DNA from 3 places in the Staphylococcus sp. GDY8P57P genome. Region 3 is predicted to be linked to each of the others. Evidence: riboswitches for the same ligand, from Rfam matches in the RefSeq annotation. Region 3 holds a riboswitch; each other region holds the start of a gene.
The links. Region 3 has a riboswitch for thiamine pyrophosphate ahead of thiC (phosphomethylpyrimidine synthase ThiC). Riboswitches for the same ligand answer to the same signal wherever they lie in the genome.
Positions count from the first base shown of each region.

Region 1 (5,778 bases), on a different contig from region 3:
ACTTTATAATACTTCTGGAGGACATACATTATGGAAACAATTTTCGATTATAATCAAATTAAGCAAATTATCCCACATAGACAACCATTTTTACTTATTGATCGTGTAGTTGAATATGAAGAGGGCAAGAGATGTGTTGGACTAAAACAAGTATCTGGTAATGAACCATTTTTCCAAGGGCACTTCCCAGATTATGCTGTTATGCCTGGTGTATTAATTACTGAAGCATTAGCACAAACAGGTGCTGTTGCTATGCTTAACAGCGAAGAGAATAAAGGAAAAATTGCATTGTTTGCTGGAATTGATAAATGTAGATTTAAAAAACAAGTAACGCCTGGTGATACGCTAATGTTAGAGGTAGAAATTACTAAAATCAAAGGTCCAATCGGAAAAGGTACAGCAAAGGCTACGGTAGATGGCCAACTCGCTTGTAGTTGTGAATTAACTTTCGCTATCCAAGATGCTTAAACCAAAACATGCTTTTATAATCAATATAAATAGGAGTGGAACATTGAATTGTGTTCCACTCCTATTTTATTCTCTTTCAAATTTTTCTTCTTTTAGTTTAGGTTTAGATTGCATCATACGATTAAATGTTACTTTTAATTCCTCACCTGACAGTCCTTCATCAACTAATTGTTCTAATAAACTCTCTGCATAAACTTGTCGTAAGGTGTAAATATGACAATCTAATACAATTGACATTGTTGTTTCGAATTCAGAAATACTTTTGATTGTAGCATCAAAAAGTGCAGGATCATTCGAAGGGCGTGTTATCACGACTCTAATATCTAATAGTGTTTGATCATCATAATATTTTTTCATTGTTTCATAGTGCGCATTTGAAATGACAACCTCTAGAAGCCAACCAGTACCACTATTTTCTTTATTGATGATTACACCATCTTCTAGCTCAAATTCAGTTATACCTCCATTTTCATTAACAATTTGAAAACGTACAGCTTTAAATGTCTTCACTTCATCACATCCCCAAAAAAATTAAAATTATGCAAAAAATGAAATTATCAATAATCTAATATGAGTTTTACAATTATTTTCTTTAAATATATCAAACTTTGAGTATTAATAGGAATAAAAATCTTAAAAATAGAATTTTGACGCCATAGTTATAAATGAATACTATAGTTGTAGAAGGAGGTGACACATGCTAAACAAGATTGTGATAGTAGGTCGGTTGACCAAAAAGGCACAAATATTTGAGAAAGAGGAGGTGAAGATAGCCACGTTCTGTGTTGCAACAGAACGTAATTATAAAGATGACAACAATGAAATAGCTTGTGATTATATATTTTGTAAAGCTTTTGGTAAAACAGCTACCAATATTGAATTGTATACTGAGCAAGGCGCTTTAGTAGGTATTACTGGTCAAATGAGATCACGTAAATACGATAAAGAGGGCCAAACGCAATTTGTGACCGAATTATATGTTGAAACAATTAAATTTATGTCCCCCAAATCCAAAAATAATGATATTCTCCCTGACACCTCATTCAATGAAGACACTTATTCATACGATCACCTAGAAGTGATTGATATAAACTAATGTTCTATTAACTCCATCCCTATTTACTATAAATAACTTCTTTAATTATACTCATGGCCTCTCTTATATTATCAATTTTATAAGAGAGGTTCTTAAATTTTTAATATAATTATCTGAAAGATTTCATTAGTATTACAAGAGATACTTATATATATAGCTACTCAAAACCGTCATGAAAGTCCATAACTAAAAAATAGGATTACAGTACGTTTGTAATTTGGATGTAAAAAAGTACTGGCTTTTTTTATTTCACTGTAACCTACTATGGTTTTATGGATGTTAAAGTGTTACTTGTAAAATTTATTATTAAGACACAAACAAATCTAGGAGGATATATATAATTATGAAAAAGACAATTATTGCTTCATCATTAGCAGTAGGTTTAGGAGTAGTTGCTGGCAACGCTGGACACGCAGATGCGAGCGAAGCTCAAGTAAATAAAGCTGAATTAGCACAATTAGCACAATCAAATGATCAATCATTAAATAATAGCCCTATCCAAGAAGGTGCATATAACGTAACATTTGATTATGAAGGTTTCACTTATCATTTCGAATCAGATGGTACTAACTGGAGTTGGAACTATGCACAAACAGGCTTAGTTTCACCACAACAAGATGTTAGTGAACAAGCATCAGCTGCTACTAACCAAACTTCAGCTGAACAAGTAGCTTCTTCACAACAATCTAGTCAAGCTCAACCAACACAAGTACAACAAGCACCACAAACTCAACAAACACAACAACCACAAACTGAAGCTACAACTTCTAACTCAAGTGCTTCAAGTGGTTCTTCTGTAAATGTAAACAGTCATTTACAACAAATTGCACAACGTGAATCAGGTGGCGACATTACTGCTATTAATCCAAGTTCAGGTGCAGCAGGTAAATATCAATTCTTACAATCAACTTGGGATTCAGTAGCACCTGCTCAATATAAAGGTGTATCACCAGCACAAGCACCAGAACACGTTCAAGATGCTGCTGCTGTTAAATTATATAATACTGCAGGTCCATCACAATGGGTAACTGCTTAATTTAGCAATATAATAATATTAATTGAGTAGGCTGGGACATAATAAAGTGTCTCAGCCTGCTTTTTCATTTTGACAATAGATGACTGATTTGAAAATACGCTTAAATCAAGCTTTTTTAGCACTAGTTATCCTTGCGGGCGGGCCCCAACAAAGAGAATTTCACTAAGAAATGCTACAAGCAAAGTAAGCTAGGGAGAACAATGAGTTTATTTTATTTCTGTCCTCTCGCTTTCTGTTTTATTTGATAAATCCTAATCAATTTGATATCGTTAAATTAATAAGATAATGCTACTAGGGGAGCCATTGCCAATGGCTGAGATGATTAAATTCAGACCCTTATAACCTGATTTGGTTAATGCCAACGTAGGAAAGTAGTAATGTATATGTTATGTTCTCTTTATTGAATGATAGCTACATTTCTACGTTGAAATGTAGCATTTTTTAATTTTAAGGAGGATATGACTATGACATTTTCAACTGAGATTAAAGAGGCTTCACAACCTATTATTGAAGATATCTATAATGATGGGTTTATTCAAGACCTTTTAAAAGGGAAGTTAGACGCTCAAGCAGTACGTCAATATTTAAGAGCGGATGCATCATATTTAAAGGAATTTACAAATTTGTATGCACTTCTTATCCCAAAAGCACCAACAATGAAAGATGTTAAATTTTTAGTTGAACAAATTGAATTTATGCTAGATGGTGAAGTTGAGGCACATGAAATTTTAGCAGATTACATTAATGAACCTTATGAAGAAATTGTTAAAGAAAAAGTATGGCCTCCAAGCGGTGATCATTACATTAAACATATGTATTATCATGCCTATGCACATGAGAATGCGGCGTATACAATAGCTGCAATGGCACCATGCCCTTATGTATATGAAGTTGTAGCTAAAATGGCATTAGAGGATCAAAATCTAAATAGAGATTCTGTAACTGCAAAATGGTTTGATTTCTATAGTACAGAAATGCGTCCATTAATAGAAGTATTTGATAATTTATTAGATGAATTAACAGCAAATTGTACAGAACAAGAAAAGCATGATATTAAAGAAAGTTTCTTACAAAGTACGATTCACGAACGTAATTTCTTTAATATGGCTTATACTAACGAACAATGGAACTTCGGAGGCGACAAAAATGCATAAACCTAAAATCGCTTTAACAATCGCGGGAACTGATCCATCAGGTGGCGCTGGTGTAATGGCCGATTTAAAATCATTTCATGCCTGTGGTGTCTACGGCATGGCAGCTATTACAAGTATCGTTGCGCAAAATACTAAAGGGGTACAACATATCCATAATCTTGAGACAAGTTGGGTTCAAGAACAATTAGATAGCGTCTTCAATGACGAATTACCACACGCTATTAAAACAGGTATGATTGCGACTCATGAAACAATGGCGTTAATTCAACAATATTTGAGACAACATTCAGATATTCCATACGTTATCGATCCAGTCATGTTAGCTAAGAGTGGCGATTCGTTAATGGATGATGAAACCAAGAAACATTTACAGAATACATTACTACCTTTAGCAGATGTCGTCACGCCTAATATTCCTGAAGCAGAGGAAATAACAGGCATTAAAATAGACACGGAAGAAAATATTCGTAAAGCAGGCAATATCTTTATTAATGAAATAGGCAGTAAAGGCGTTGTCATAAAAGGTGGACACTCTGCAGATTTAAACAATGCTAAAGACTTCTTATTTACTAAGGATGATGTGTATACCTTTGAAGATCAACGCTTTGACACTAAACATACGCACGGAACTGGATGTACATTCTCAGCAGTGATTACTGCAGAACTGGCTAAAGGTAAATCTATCTATGAAGCGGTTAAAAAAGCGAAGAAATTTATTTCATTGAGTATTCAATATACGCCAGAAATTGGTCAAGGTAGAGGACCGGTAAACCATTTTGCATATATGAAGAAGGTTGGATTAGATGATGAATAATTTGGAACGTTTAAGACAAGAGAATCCTTTAGTTGTCTGTTATACAAATGATGTCGTGAAAAACTTTACGGCAAATGGATTACTTAGCATTGGTGCTAGTCCAGCAATGAGTGAAGCACCTGAAGAAGCGGAAGAATTTTATAAAGTTGCAGGGGCGTTACTTATTAATATTGGTACGATGACTAAGGCAAATGAACAAGACATTTTGGAAATAGGTAAAATAGCGAATCAGCAAGGAACACCCATTGTATTTGATCCAGTAGCAGTTGGTGCTTCTTCGTATCGCAAAGCATTTTGCCAAAAATTCTTATCAGAAGTGAAAGTATCAGTTATTAAAGGTAATGCTTCTGAAATTTTAACGTTAGTAGATGCAACAACAACGATGAAAGGTACGGATGGTGAAACTGACTTAGACGTTGTTGAAATAGCTAAGCGTGCCCATGAGAAATTGAATACAGCCATCGTGTTAACTGGTAAAGAAGATGTTATTGTCCAAAATAATAAAGTGGTGAAGTTATCTAATGGGTCACCATTATTAGCCAAGATTACTGGTGCTGGATGCTTACTTGGGGGCATTGTAGCAAGTTTCTTATTTAGAGAAGAAACGCCATCTCTACAAGTGTTAGAAGAAGCGGTTAGCATCTATAATATTGCTGCTGAACGCGCTGAACAAGATCAACAAGTAAATGGACCAGGTACATTTTTATCTAAATTATTAGATCAAATGTATGTCATTGATTTTAATACCTACCAACAACAAGTCAAAAGACAAGAGGTGGAGTAAAATGTTTAATCCATCACGATTAAATGTTTATTTTATTTGCGGTACGCAAGATATTCCAGAGGGAAAAGATATTAGAGAAATAGTGAAGCATGCCTTAAATGCCGGTATCACGCTTTTTCAATTTCGTGAAAAAGGACCCACGTCATTAGACGGTGCTGATAAAGAAAATTTAGCAATTGAGTTATTAAATTTATGTCATGACTATCATGTACCGTTTATTGTAAATGACGATGTTGATTTAGCTGAAAAAATAAATGCAGACGGTATTCATGTAGGGCAAGATGATGAAAATGTGAAGTCATTTGCTAAGCGGTTCGAAAATAAAATCATAGGACTTAGCATTGGCAACGAGGAAGAATATAATCAATCCGATTTAGATCATGTTGATTATATTGGTGTTGGACCGATGTTTGCAACAATTTCTAA
Region 1 covers NZ_JAESLK010000022.1:28,488-34,265, forward strand. Annotated here, with positions in the region: gene fabZ (3-hydroxyacyl-ACP dehydratase FabZ) at 31-468, shown strand; gene KA878_RS09410 (YwpF-like family protein) at 535-978, opposite strand; gene KA878_RS09415 (single-stranded DNA-binding protein) at 1,166-1,564, shown strand; gene KA878_RS09420 (transglycosylase family protein) at 1,908-2,600, shown strand; TPP riboswitch at 2,884-2,987, shown strand; gene tenA (thiaminase II) at 3,065-3,754, shown strand; gene thiD (bifunctional hydroxymethylpyrimidine kinase/phosphomethylpyrimidine kinase) at 3,747-4,568, shown strand; gene thiM (hydroxyethylthiazole kinase) at 4,561-5,352, shown strand; gene thiE (thiamine phosphate synthase) at 5,354-5,778, shown strand, end outside.
Region 1: linked by a shared signal. The riboswitch ahead of tenA (thiaminase II) and the one ahead of thiC (phosphomethylpyrimidine synthase ThiC) in region 3 are both predicted to bind thiamine pyrophosphate.

Region 2 (5,778 bases), on a different contig from region 3:
AATGTAATCGGCTTTGGCGCATGATCCCAAGCATGAGGATGCCAAACGCCAAATTCAGTGAGTAAATGCTCACAGTTTTTTAATATGTAATCCGGTGTGCCATCTGCTATGATTTGTCCTTCATAATTCAATAAGATGACTCTATCGACATGCTCCCAAATATGTTCAACTTTGTGTTCGACAATAAGCACAGTTTGATCAGACCATAACTGAATAAGTCGTTGCCACAAATCAGCTGTAGCATCTACATCTAACATGGCAGTAGGCTCATCTAAGAAAAGCGTATTAGCTTCTTGTAAAATAGTTTCAACAATAGCGAGCTTTTGTTTCATACCGCCACTAAGATGATTAACGAATGTATTGTCCGTAACATTTAAATCAACCGATGCTAAAGCATTCTCTATAAGTGCGTCCATTTCATTGCGTGGTACTTGTTTATTTTCTAGAACGAAAGCAAGTTCTTCATACACTTTAGGCATACAAAACTGCGTATCTGGATCTTGAAAGATGACACCAGAATGTGGATCGATTTCAAGTTCATCATATTTCATAGGTAACTCAATTAGATTTGGCACAATGCCACTTAAAACATTAAGCAATGTGCTTTTACCAGATCCTGAAGGACCTAGTAAAAGCACTTTTTCTTTATCTTTAATTTCAATATTCAAATTATCGAAGATTTTACGTTCGCCATTCGGATATTTCAGACGTAAATTTTTCGCTTTTAACACTTTAATTTCCCCTTATAGGTTGTCGTAGTCTTTTTGAGAAGCAGGGCGGAATAATTTCGTCACACCTGTTTGATCTAATGCTTTAACAATGAGATAAGATAATAAGCCGGCAATGACAATACCGCTAATAGAACGGAATATAATGAATAAAAGAAGATTCCATCCTGCGACTTCAGCTAAATAACCGTAATAATAATCAACTGGAAATGAAATTAATGCAGTTGCTAATCCAGCTAATACAGCAACCATTAATGATCTAGATTTGTATTTAAAAATAGCAAAAATAATTTCACAAGCTAAACCTTGAAGAATTGCATATACAATTGTAGGAATATCAAATTTCCCCATAACAATTGTTTCACCAGCACCTGCAGCAAACTCTGCAATAAGTGCAATACCAGGTTTAGGAATAATTAAATATGCGACGATAGCTGCCATAAACCATACGCCATATGTTAATTGTTCAATATGAACACCGGCAACTTGCGCCACGTTATACGCAAACCACCATAAGTTATAAATTATCGCAAATACTACTGCAATCAGAACAGTTACAAGGATTTCTGAAAGCTTTAAACCTTTTGACATGATATTTCCTCCTAAAAAAACGCACAACCATCCGTAGAAAGTTGTGCGTGAATTTAAATAAAAAGTTTTATATGTATTTACTACAATTATTTATATTAGCAACACTTTCCTACGCTAGTTTTAACTAGTTCAGGTTCAAAGGGTTCGAGGTAAAACCTCATCTCAGTATACACACCCCTAGTGCGTTTTATATTTAATTTATTTTAAATGTATGACTTTTATGAATTAATGTCAAGGCGATTTTAATTAAATTAAATAAAATGAAAGAAAAATCGATGGGAGTGGGACAGAATTCTTTTAAATTCGTCGTATCCCCAACCTGCTTTGCTTGTAAAATCACTTTCGTGATTTTTTGTGTTGGGGCCCCGACTCCCAGCTTGCTTTGTTTGTAGAATTTCTTGATGAAATTCTCTTTGTTGGGGCCCCGACCCCAACTTGCTTTGCTTGTAGAATTTCTTGATGAAATTCTCTTTGTTGGGGCCCCGACCCCAACTTGCTTTGCTTGTAGAATTTCTTTATGAAATTCTCTTTGTTGGGGCCCCGCCCGCAAGGGTGACTAGAACTGATAAAAGCTTGAATTAAGCGCCTTCTCAGTTCGGTTAGCTACGCAAATGAATGAGTGAAACTGTAGCCTTTATAAATAATTGCTTTAGTAATTAATCTAAAGTGTCTTGAACATCTTTTTTAGTTTGTTCGATGTCATCAGTTTTTTCTTCTTTTTGTTCTTTTAATTTTTCTTCTACTTCTTTTGCTTTTTTAGCATCTTCGTTTGTCATAATGAACACTCCTTGTTAGATTAATGTTTACAATTTAAGTTTACCCATATAAAACTAGGATAAACTTATATAGGTCTCAAGATGTATTTTATTGTTTAATAAAGACAAGATTAACATCTTACTATATAATGAATTTTGAGGTGAACAGTATGTCTTTTCTTAAGAAACACACCGAGATTATTTTTAGTTATATTGTCGGTATCGTTTCACTCTTCACGGGTCTCATAATACTTATAAATTTACCTTTAATTAATCAATTAAAGGATAAAGATAAAGTTGAATTAAAAATTCATAATTTATGGGATTTCCTTAATGCATTCTTCAGTGAAATTATTAGAGTGATGAGTAGGTTCATAGGCAACTTTCCTATTATTAGTGCAGTCATAATTATTCTGTTTGGTATTCTTGTAATGCTTATTGGTTATGCATTATATAGAACTACGAAATATGATTACGACATCTCAATTTTCTTTTTAATTATTGGGATTTTATACTTCCTCATTTCAATTACTTTAATGACTCAAGTATATAGTTTTTGGGCAATTATTTTTATTATTCCTTTTATTATTCACACAGGCTACATTGTATATAAAGATGAACTTAATGTTGCTAATAGAAAAAATCATTACTTATGGATTATCTTTTCTTATGGAATAAGTTATTTAATTACTCAAATTTCTTTATACGGCAAAATTGATGCCAATGAAATTGCACCAATAGATATTTTAAGTGTAAATACATTTTTCTTAGTAATGTGGTTATTAGCGCAAGCTTCAATTTGGAATTTCTTATTCTTAAGAAGATCCTTACCATTGACTAAAGAAGAATTGGGAGAAGAAGAACCAGAATTATCAAGAACAAGTAAAGGAAATGTTTCGAATCAGTCTAAAGTTCATTTTAAACAGCTTCAAGATAAAACATCAGAATATGCACGTAAGACGAGAAGAAGTGTCGATTTAGAAAAAATCAGATCAAAACGTGATAAATTTAAGAATAAATTCAAAAATGTATTTAATATTGAAGAAGATGATATTCCTAATTGGATGAGACGGCCGAAATGGATTAAACCAGCGTATGTAGAAATATTCTGTGGTTTCATTTTATTCCTATTTACATTTATTGAATTTAATAACAGAAATGCTTTATTTGTATCAGGTGAATGGGAACTATCTCAAACACAATATGTTGTTGAATGGGTAACTTTATTATTATTAATGCTAGTTATTATCACTTATATTGCAACGACATTTACACATTTCTTAAGAGGTAAATATTATTATTTACAACTCTTTATGGTTAGTATTCTATTCTTTAAATTGTTAACTGAATTTGTAAACATTATGATTCATGGATTATTATTATCAATCTTTATAACTCCAACGTTAATCTTAATGTTGATAGCGGTTATTATCGCATTTACGTTACAATTGAGAGAAAGACCTTAATGCGTTTAATTTTGATAAGGTGGTAACGTGAAATCTATGGTGACGAAATAGACTTCACGTTCCGCCTTTTTTGTTTAATGTTGTTTTGTGTAATGATAATTTTATATTTGTTAAACTAGTGTTGAATGATAACGAGAGTATTGTATAAAATTCAAACTTAAAACAATCTAAATAGGAGCGTTTGAAAATGAAAATAGCCACATTAAATAGAGGTAAAGAAACAAAGTATTTGAATTACTATCCGCTAGTAGATGAAGCGGATATTTATAACAATGATCATTTAAAAGAAGGCGACTTATTTTACATTATGAATGGTCAAGAACAGTACATTGCAACCGCATATGTTGGACGCCAACATAAGGGGCTAGGTTGGATATTAAGCTACGATCAAAATGAAACAATTAATACATCTTTTTTCGAAAAAAGATTTGAAATTGCATTACAAGAACGTGACTATTATTATCATATCGAAGGTACTAATGCGTTTAGATTATTCAATGCAGAAGGCGATGGCGTTGGTGGATTAACGATTGACAACTACGATGGCCATTTATTGATTCAATGGTACTCAAAAGGAATATATAAATTCCGCTATAATGTCATTGAAGCGATTCAGAAAGTATTTCCATTTAAGTCAATTTTTGAAAAAATGCGTTTTAAAGATTCTGAATATACAGGTGGACATGTATTAGGAGAAACGCCTGAATTTCCAATAGTTATAGAGGAAAATTTCACATTTTATAATGTAGATTTAGATGATGGCTTGATGACAGGCATTTTCCTAGATCAAAAAGAAGTCAGAAAGAAATTACGAGACCACTTTGCAAAAGATAAGCATATACTTAATTTATTTAGTTATACTGGTGCATTTTCGGTTGTAGCTGCTAAAAATGCGACTACAACAACAAGTGTGGATTTAGCCAATCGTTCACGTAGTTTAACGGAAGAAAACTTTGGTTTAAATGGTATTGATCCTAAGAGCCAGTATATTTATGTAATGGATACATTTGATTTTTACAATTATGCTGCGCGACACGGCAAAGTATACGATACGATTGTGATTGATCCACCGAGTTTTGCTCGTAATAAGAAGAAGACATTTTCAGTACAAAAGAATTACGATGATTTAATTAATGGTGCATTAAATATACTTGCTCCAAATGGGTCTCTATTATTATGTACAAATTCAAGTGCTTTTTCATTGAAAGCCTTTAAAAATGTTATTAAAACTACACTTAATGAAGCAGATGTAGCATATGATATTGAGGAAGTTATGGGGTTGCCTAAGGATTTTAAAACGCACCCACACTATAAGCCGTCAAAATACTTAAAAGCTGTATTTATTAATATCAAGCATTAAATCATTAAAAATGGGTATACATGTTTAATGAATGATTTAAGAAAGGTGTGTCTTTAAATGGGCATTATGAATAAATTTACAAGTGGCGTTACAAATAAAGTTGGAAACAAAGTTTTAAATATTGAAGAAATTAAAGAAAAAAGTAACTTACCGACTACTAAAGAAGAATTAGCTGAACGCAGAGCAAAAGCGGAAACAATTGTGAAGAAAAAATCATTATTATCATCAAGCATGAGTATTGTGCCAATTCCTGGACTAGACTTTGGCGTAGATATTAAATTAATGCGAGACATTATTGAAGATGTTAATAAAATTTATGGTCTAGATCACAAACAAGTGAATACGCTTGGGGATGATGTGAAAGAACGAATTTTAGCAGCAGCTGCAATTCAAGGTAGTTCATTTATTGGTAAAAAAGTATCAAGTGCTGTGTTAAAAGTGGTTATTAGAGACATGGCAAAACGAGCTGCAGCGAAACAAACGAAATGGTTCCCTGTTGTTGGACAAGCTGTTTCAGCATCAATCAGTTACTACTTCATGAATAAACTTGGGCGCGAACATATCGAAAAATGTGAAAAAGTGCTTCATGATATTATTTAAAATGAAAATGTTGTAGTATAATTGGAGTAAGCTTAATGATAAAGGCTAAATAGTTATCATACGAATTTGTCATAAATTATAATTTAAACCAAAGTTGTGACAGTGATTTTAATTTGTGTTGTTATGCATATGATAAGTAAGTAAAAATATTGAAGGTTAAAATCGACTTTTTACAATTTGAAACACTTGTTTATTTCTATAAAAACCAATTATAATAGTTTTTCAATCCTATTAGAATTGAATTTAGTAATATATTTTGGTAGTGTTATGGTATAAAA
Region 2 covers NZ_JAESLK010000018.1:246,673-252,450, reverse strand. Annotated here, with positions in the region: gene KA878_RS06470 (ABC transporter ATP-binding protein) at 1-731, opposite strand, end outside; gene KA878_RS06465 (ECF transporter S component) at 744-1,319, opposite strand; TPP riboswitch at 1,409-1,508, opposite strand; gene graF (glycopeptide resistance-associated protein GraF) at 1,976-2,095, opposite strand; gene auxA (lipoteichoic acid stability factor AuxA) at 2,245-3,540, shown strand; gene KA878_RS06450 (class I SAM-dependent rRNA methyltransferase) at 3,728-4,900, shown strand; gene KA878_RS06445 (hypothetical protein) at 4,958-5,500, shown strand.
Region 2: linked by a shared signal. The riboswitch ahead of KA878_RS06465 (ECF transporter S component) and the one ahead of thiC (phosphomethylpyrimidine synthase ThiC) in region 3 are both predicted to bind thiamine pyrophosphate.

Region 3 (5,778 bases):
AAGGCAAAGATACCTAAGAAGAACATGATCGTTGGTCCAACGTATTGAATAAATCCTGTTAGAGATAAAGGAATTCGTTTAGCACCTGCTGAGAATAAAATTAATGGAATGGCTGTTACTGCCCCTGAGAATAGTAGCCAGAAGGTATCCATGTTCATACCGACTGATGACGTTCCTGTCTTCCATAAATAAATCATATAAATTAATCCCGCTGGCGCTGTGACGATACATTCAATCGCAATACTGCTGATGGCTTCGATTTTAACAATCTTCTTCAACAAGCCATAAATGCCGAATGAGAAAGCAAGCATTAATGAGATAACTGGAAATTCTCCAACGCGTATCGTCATATAGAGTACTCCGATTGCCGCAAATACGATGGCTAAAGATTCAAATTTATTAAACCTTTCTTTTAGGAAAATAAACGCCAATAATATACTGACTAATGGATTAATGTAATAACCTAAACTAGATTGAAGGACGTGGCCATTAGATACAGCCCAAATGAACGTTCCCCAGTTCACCGTAATCACATAACCGGCAATAATGATGACGATAAGTTCAATTGGATGTGAGAATAGATGTTGCAAATCACGCTTGAATGTTTGTGATTTCTTTAAAACGACGATCATTAGAATCATAAAGATCATGGATAATACAATGCGATAAGCTAAGATTTCAAATGCACTAACGCCACCAATTAATTTCCAATAAATTGGCAAGATTCCCCATAGTACATATGCCCCTAACGCATATAGAATCCCTTTTTTGAATTCAGTATTGGAATTCATCCAAACCCTCCTATCGGTATAACCCTGGAAATATGTATTTAGTAATACAACTATGGTACCAATAGTTAAGAAGGTTAGATATATAAACTGCTCAAAATCTCTTAAATTCCCAATGAATCAGGTCGAATTAACCCGAATTTAGACATCCATCACTCTAACATCACACAACCCGAAGTCTTACCCTTTAATTCAAAAATAATAATGGCAGTGACTACACAAGCCACTGCTATAAGGTAATTCTGTATTATTGATAGATTTTGTTGCCTGATTTTCTAAACTCTTCGTCTTTTTCTCTCATACCTTCTAATTGTTCTTTATATGAATCACGAATCTCATGTGACAATTTCATTGAACAGAATTTGGGTCCACACATACTACAGAAATGTGCAATTTTTGCAGCTTCAGCGGGTAAGGTTTCATCATGAAATTCTCTTGCGCGTTCTGGGTCTAATGATAAATTGAATTGATCTATCCAACGGAATTCAAAGCGTGCTTTACTAATCGCATCATCGCGAACCGTAGCACCTGGTAAGCCTTTCGCTAAGTCGGCTGCATGCGCTGCGATTTTATATGTTACAACACCATCACGAACATCGTCTTTATTTGGTAAACCAAGATGTTCTTTAGGTGTTACGTAACATAACATCGCTGTGCCATAACTTGCAATTTGGGCTGCACCAATGGCAGATGTTATATGATCATATGCTGGCGCGATATCAGTGACTAAGGGGCCTAATGTATAGAATGGTGCTTCTTTACAATAGAAATCTGCTAAATCCTGGTTCTCTTTTATTTTATACATTGGGATATGTCCTGGTCCTTCAATCATGACTTGCACATCATGTTTCCAAGCAATTTCAGTTAATTCACCTAGTGTTTTAAGTTCTGCAATTTGGCTTTCATCGTTAGCATCATAAATTGAACCTGGACGTAAACCGTCTCCTAGAGATACTGCCACATCATATTTGTTTAAGATTTTACAAATATCTTCAAAATGCGTATATAAGAAACTTTCTTCATGATGTGCAAGACACCATTGCGCAATAATTGATCCTCCACGCGATACAATACCTGTTAAACGATTGACAGTTAGTGGAATGTAATGTAACAACAAGCCAGCATGAATCGTGAAGTAGTCGACACCTTGTTCGGCTTGTTCAATTAACGTATCTCGATAAACTTCCCAAGTTAAGTCTTCAGCTACACCGTTTACCTTTTCCAAAGCTTGATAAATTGGTACCGTACCTACTGGAACTGGTGAATTACGAATCAAATATTCGCGAGTAGAATGGATGTTCTTACCTGTCGACAAATCCATCATCGTATCTGCACCCCAGTGAATTGCCCACACCAATTTCTCGATTTCCGCTTCAATCGAAGATGAAACGATGGAGTTACCAATGTTCGCATTAATCTTAACTTTAAAATTCTTTCCAATAATCATCGGTTCTGATTCAGGATGATTGATGTTACTCGGTATAATCGCACGTCCTCTCGCAATTTCTTCTCTCACAAATTCTGGGTCTACTTGTTCACGAATCGCAACGAATTCCATTTCTTTAGTGATAATGCCTTGTTTCGCATAATGCATTTGGGTTACAACTTTATCTTTCATTGCACGTTTCGGTTGATAATGAAAAGGGTGTGCTACATAGTTTTTATGACCATCTTTCTTAAAGCCATTATCAATCGATTGAACCTTGCGTCCTTCATAGCATACGACATCTTCACGTTCAGCAATCCATGATCTTCTATTTTTTGGAATCCCTCGATTAACATTTACCTCATAACTCTCATCATGGTAAGGTCCCGCTGTATCGTACACTATTATTGGTTCATTTTTAAATGAACTACTTTCAAGTTGCGTATCCGACAACTCAATTTCACGAAATGGAACTTTGATTTCGTCGTTCTTTCCTGTTTTAAAGATTCGTTTGCTCGCTGGAAAATTCTTTTTAAAATTAATCAATTCTTGTTTCATATACATAACCTTCCTATGCCACTAGGTATATCTCAAATGACTGATCAATACATGCACAAAAAAACATTCAGCTGAACACTGAATGCATAAGAAAATAAGCAAAGTATATTAAACAAATTTATATGTATCTTAAATTATTAAAGTGAAAGTGAACAAACCTTTTAACTTTAATATCTTTTAGTCTAAATGTACTCACTTGCTTCCCTACGCTAGTATTAACTAGATCAGGTACGAAGGGTTGGAGTTTTAAACTCCTTTCAGCCACTTAAAGCACCCCTAGCAGATGATATTGTATTACAAGCATAATTGTACCAAACGTGTCATATTACTACAAATTAAGATTTATTGTGCATAGAAAAACAGTGGTCTTAATAACCACTGTCTAAAATTCTATTTACTTAACTTATCCACCAAAGAATAAATCAATAATATCACTTGTTCTATTTTTATCAGTTTTATAAAACTCTGTATAACCACAATTCTTGCAAGTGATTGTTTTAAAGTTGTTATGTTGGACATCAAACATCTTAGATAGTCCAGAACCTGTTGCCGATAGTGTCCCCTCTTCCACTTCTGTATGTCCACATTTCACACAGCCGTTTCCTGCATTCCCAGTCATACACAACACTCCTTTATTGTTTCTTACTTATTTTATAGCCTATTTATTAATCGCTAATCTTTAGATATTAAATATCTCCAGTTGAATTACACGTTTGTTTTAAAGATGTTTGACATCACTCTTTTAATTCTCAAATTATAGATAAGTCATCTTATAAATAACAATCTAAATTCAGGATTTTCGGCAAAATATATGCAAAACTTGGCTTTCAGATTTGCTCGCTAATTACTTCTATCCAAACCCTAAACCCATTCTCCATGACCTTGCCACACTGTTGTCACATTTACTGTGACAAAGTGGCATTTTCTTTATGTTGAAGACGCTTTCTTACGCCCTTACAATTGAAGTATCAAATCAGAATAAAAAAAGAGGTGTAGTTATGGCTCAAACAGAGACACAAGAGAAAAAAGGTCTCGGCCGTAAAGTTCAAGCGTTTGGTTCATTCCTTAGTAGTATGATTATGCCAAACATCGGTGCGTTTATCGCATGGGGCTTTATTGCTGCGATTTTCATTGATAATGGCTGGTATCCTAATAAAGAATTATCTCAATTAGCAGGACCAATGATCACGTACTTAATTCCATTACTTATCGCATTTAGTGGTGGTCGTTTAATTCACGACTTACGTGGTGGTATCGTTGCAGCGACAGCAACTATGGGGGTTATTGTTGCATTACCAGATACACCAATGTTACTTGGCGCAATGATTATGGGACCACTTGTTGGTTGGTTAATGAAGAAAGTTGACCAATTCTTACAACCTAGAACACCACAAGGCTTTGAAATGTTATTCAATAACTTCTCAGCAGGTATTCTAGCATTCATTATGACAATCCTTGGCTTCAAACTATTGGCGCCAATTATGCAATTCATCATGCACATCTTATCAGTAGCAGTTGAATTCTTAGTACACTTACACTTATTACCAATTGTAAGTATCATCGTAGAACCAGCTAAAATTTTATTCCTTAACAACGCGATTAACCATGGTGTATTCACACCACTTGGTACTGACCAAGCCGCAAGTGCAGGTCAATCTATTCTATTCGCAATCGAATCAAACCCTGGACCAGGTATCGGTATCTTATTAGCGTACATGATCTTCGGTAAAGGTACTGCTAAAGCAACTTCATATGGTGCAGGTATCATCCACTTCTTCGGTGGTATTCATGAAATTTACTTCCCATATGTATTAATGCGTCCATTATTATTCATCGCTGTTATTTTAGGTGGTATGACTGGCGTAGCAACTTACCAAGCAACTGGTTTCGGATTCAAGAGTCCGGCTTCACCAGGTTCATTCATCGTGTATTGCTTAAATGCACCTAAAGGCGAATTCTTACACATGGTATTAGGCGTATTCTTAGCAGCACTTGTTTCATTCGTAGTTGCCGCATTAATTATGAAATTAACTAAAGAACCTAAACAAGATTTAGAAGCAGCAACAGCAAAAATGGAATCTACTAAAGGTAAAAAATCTAGCGTGTCATCTAAATTAACTGGTGCCACTACTGGTACTGGCGCAGCTGGCGTAGCAGCAAACAAAGCTGAAGGTGACAATCATACAGAAGCTTCATCAGAAGACGAAGAAGAAGACTTACTTGATAACTACAACACTGAAGACGTAGACGCGCATGACTATAGCAATGTTGACCATGTTATTTTCGCATGTGATGCGGGTATGGGTTCTAGTGCAATGGGTGCAAGTATGTTACGTAATAAATTTAAAAAAGCAGGCATTTCAGACGTTAACGTTACAAATACTGCAATTAACCAATTACCAAATAATGCACAACTTGTTATTACACAAAAAACATTAACCGACCGTGCAATCAAACAAGTTCCAAACGCAATTCATATCTCAGTGGATAACTTCTTAAATTCTCCACGTTATGAAGAATTATTAAACAACTTGAAGAAAGATCAAGACAAAGCATAATTAAATAGTTTAGGAGTCGAACATAGCGCGATTGCTTCCTATGTTCAGACTTCCTTCAAAGGGGGGACACACCATGTTAATGAGTACACGTGAAAAGGAAATCATTGAACTGCTAATTAAGTATTACGGTCAATACGTCACGATTTATGAAATTGCTCAACAACTTGGCGTGTCCTCTCGTACAATTCATCGTGAATTAAAAGGCATTGAAACCTACCTTCAAGGATTCAATATGACACTTGAACGTGCGAATAAAAAAGGCATTAAGTTGTCTTGTAACGATGACCAAATTCAACTTTTAAAACAAGAAATGGCCCAACACGATACGATTGACTTGTCTGTTGAAGAACAAAAAGCGATTATCTTATACGCACTGATTCAATCCAAGCATGCGGTGAAGCAATATAGCTTGGCGCAAGAAATTGGCGTATCTGTTCAATCATTAACC
Region 3 covers NZ_JAESLK010000007.1:98,792-104,569, forward strand. Annotated here, with positions in the region: gene rarD (EamA family transporter RarD) at 1-791, opposite strand, end outside; gene thiC (phosphomethylpyrimidine synthase ThiC) at 1,036-2,772, opposite strand; TPP riboswitch at 2,957-3,060, opposite strand; gene KA878_RS03270 (zinc ribbon domain-containing protein) at 3,176-3,391, opposite strand; gene KA878_RS03275 (PTS mannitol transporter subunit IIBC) at 3,771-5,330, shown strand; gene KA878_RS03280 (BglG family transcription antiterminator) at 5,404-5,778, shown strand, end outside.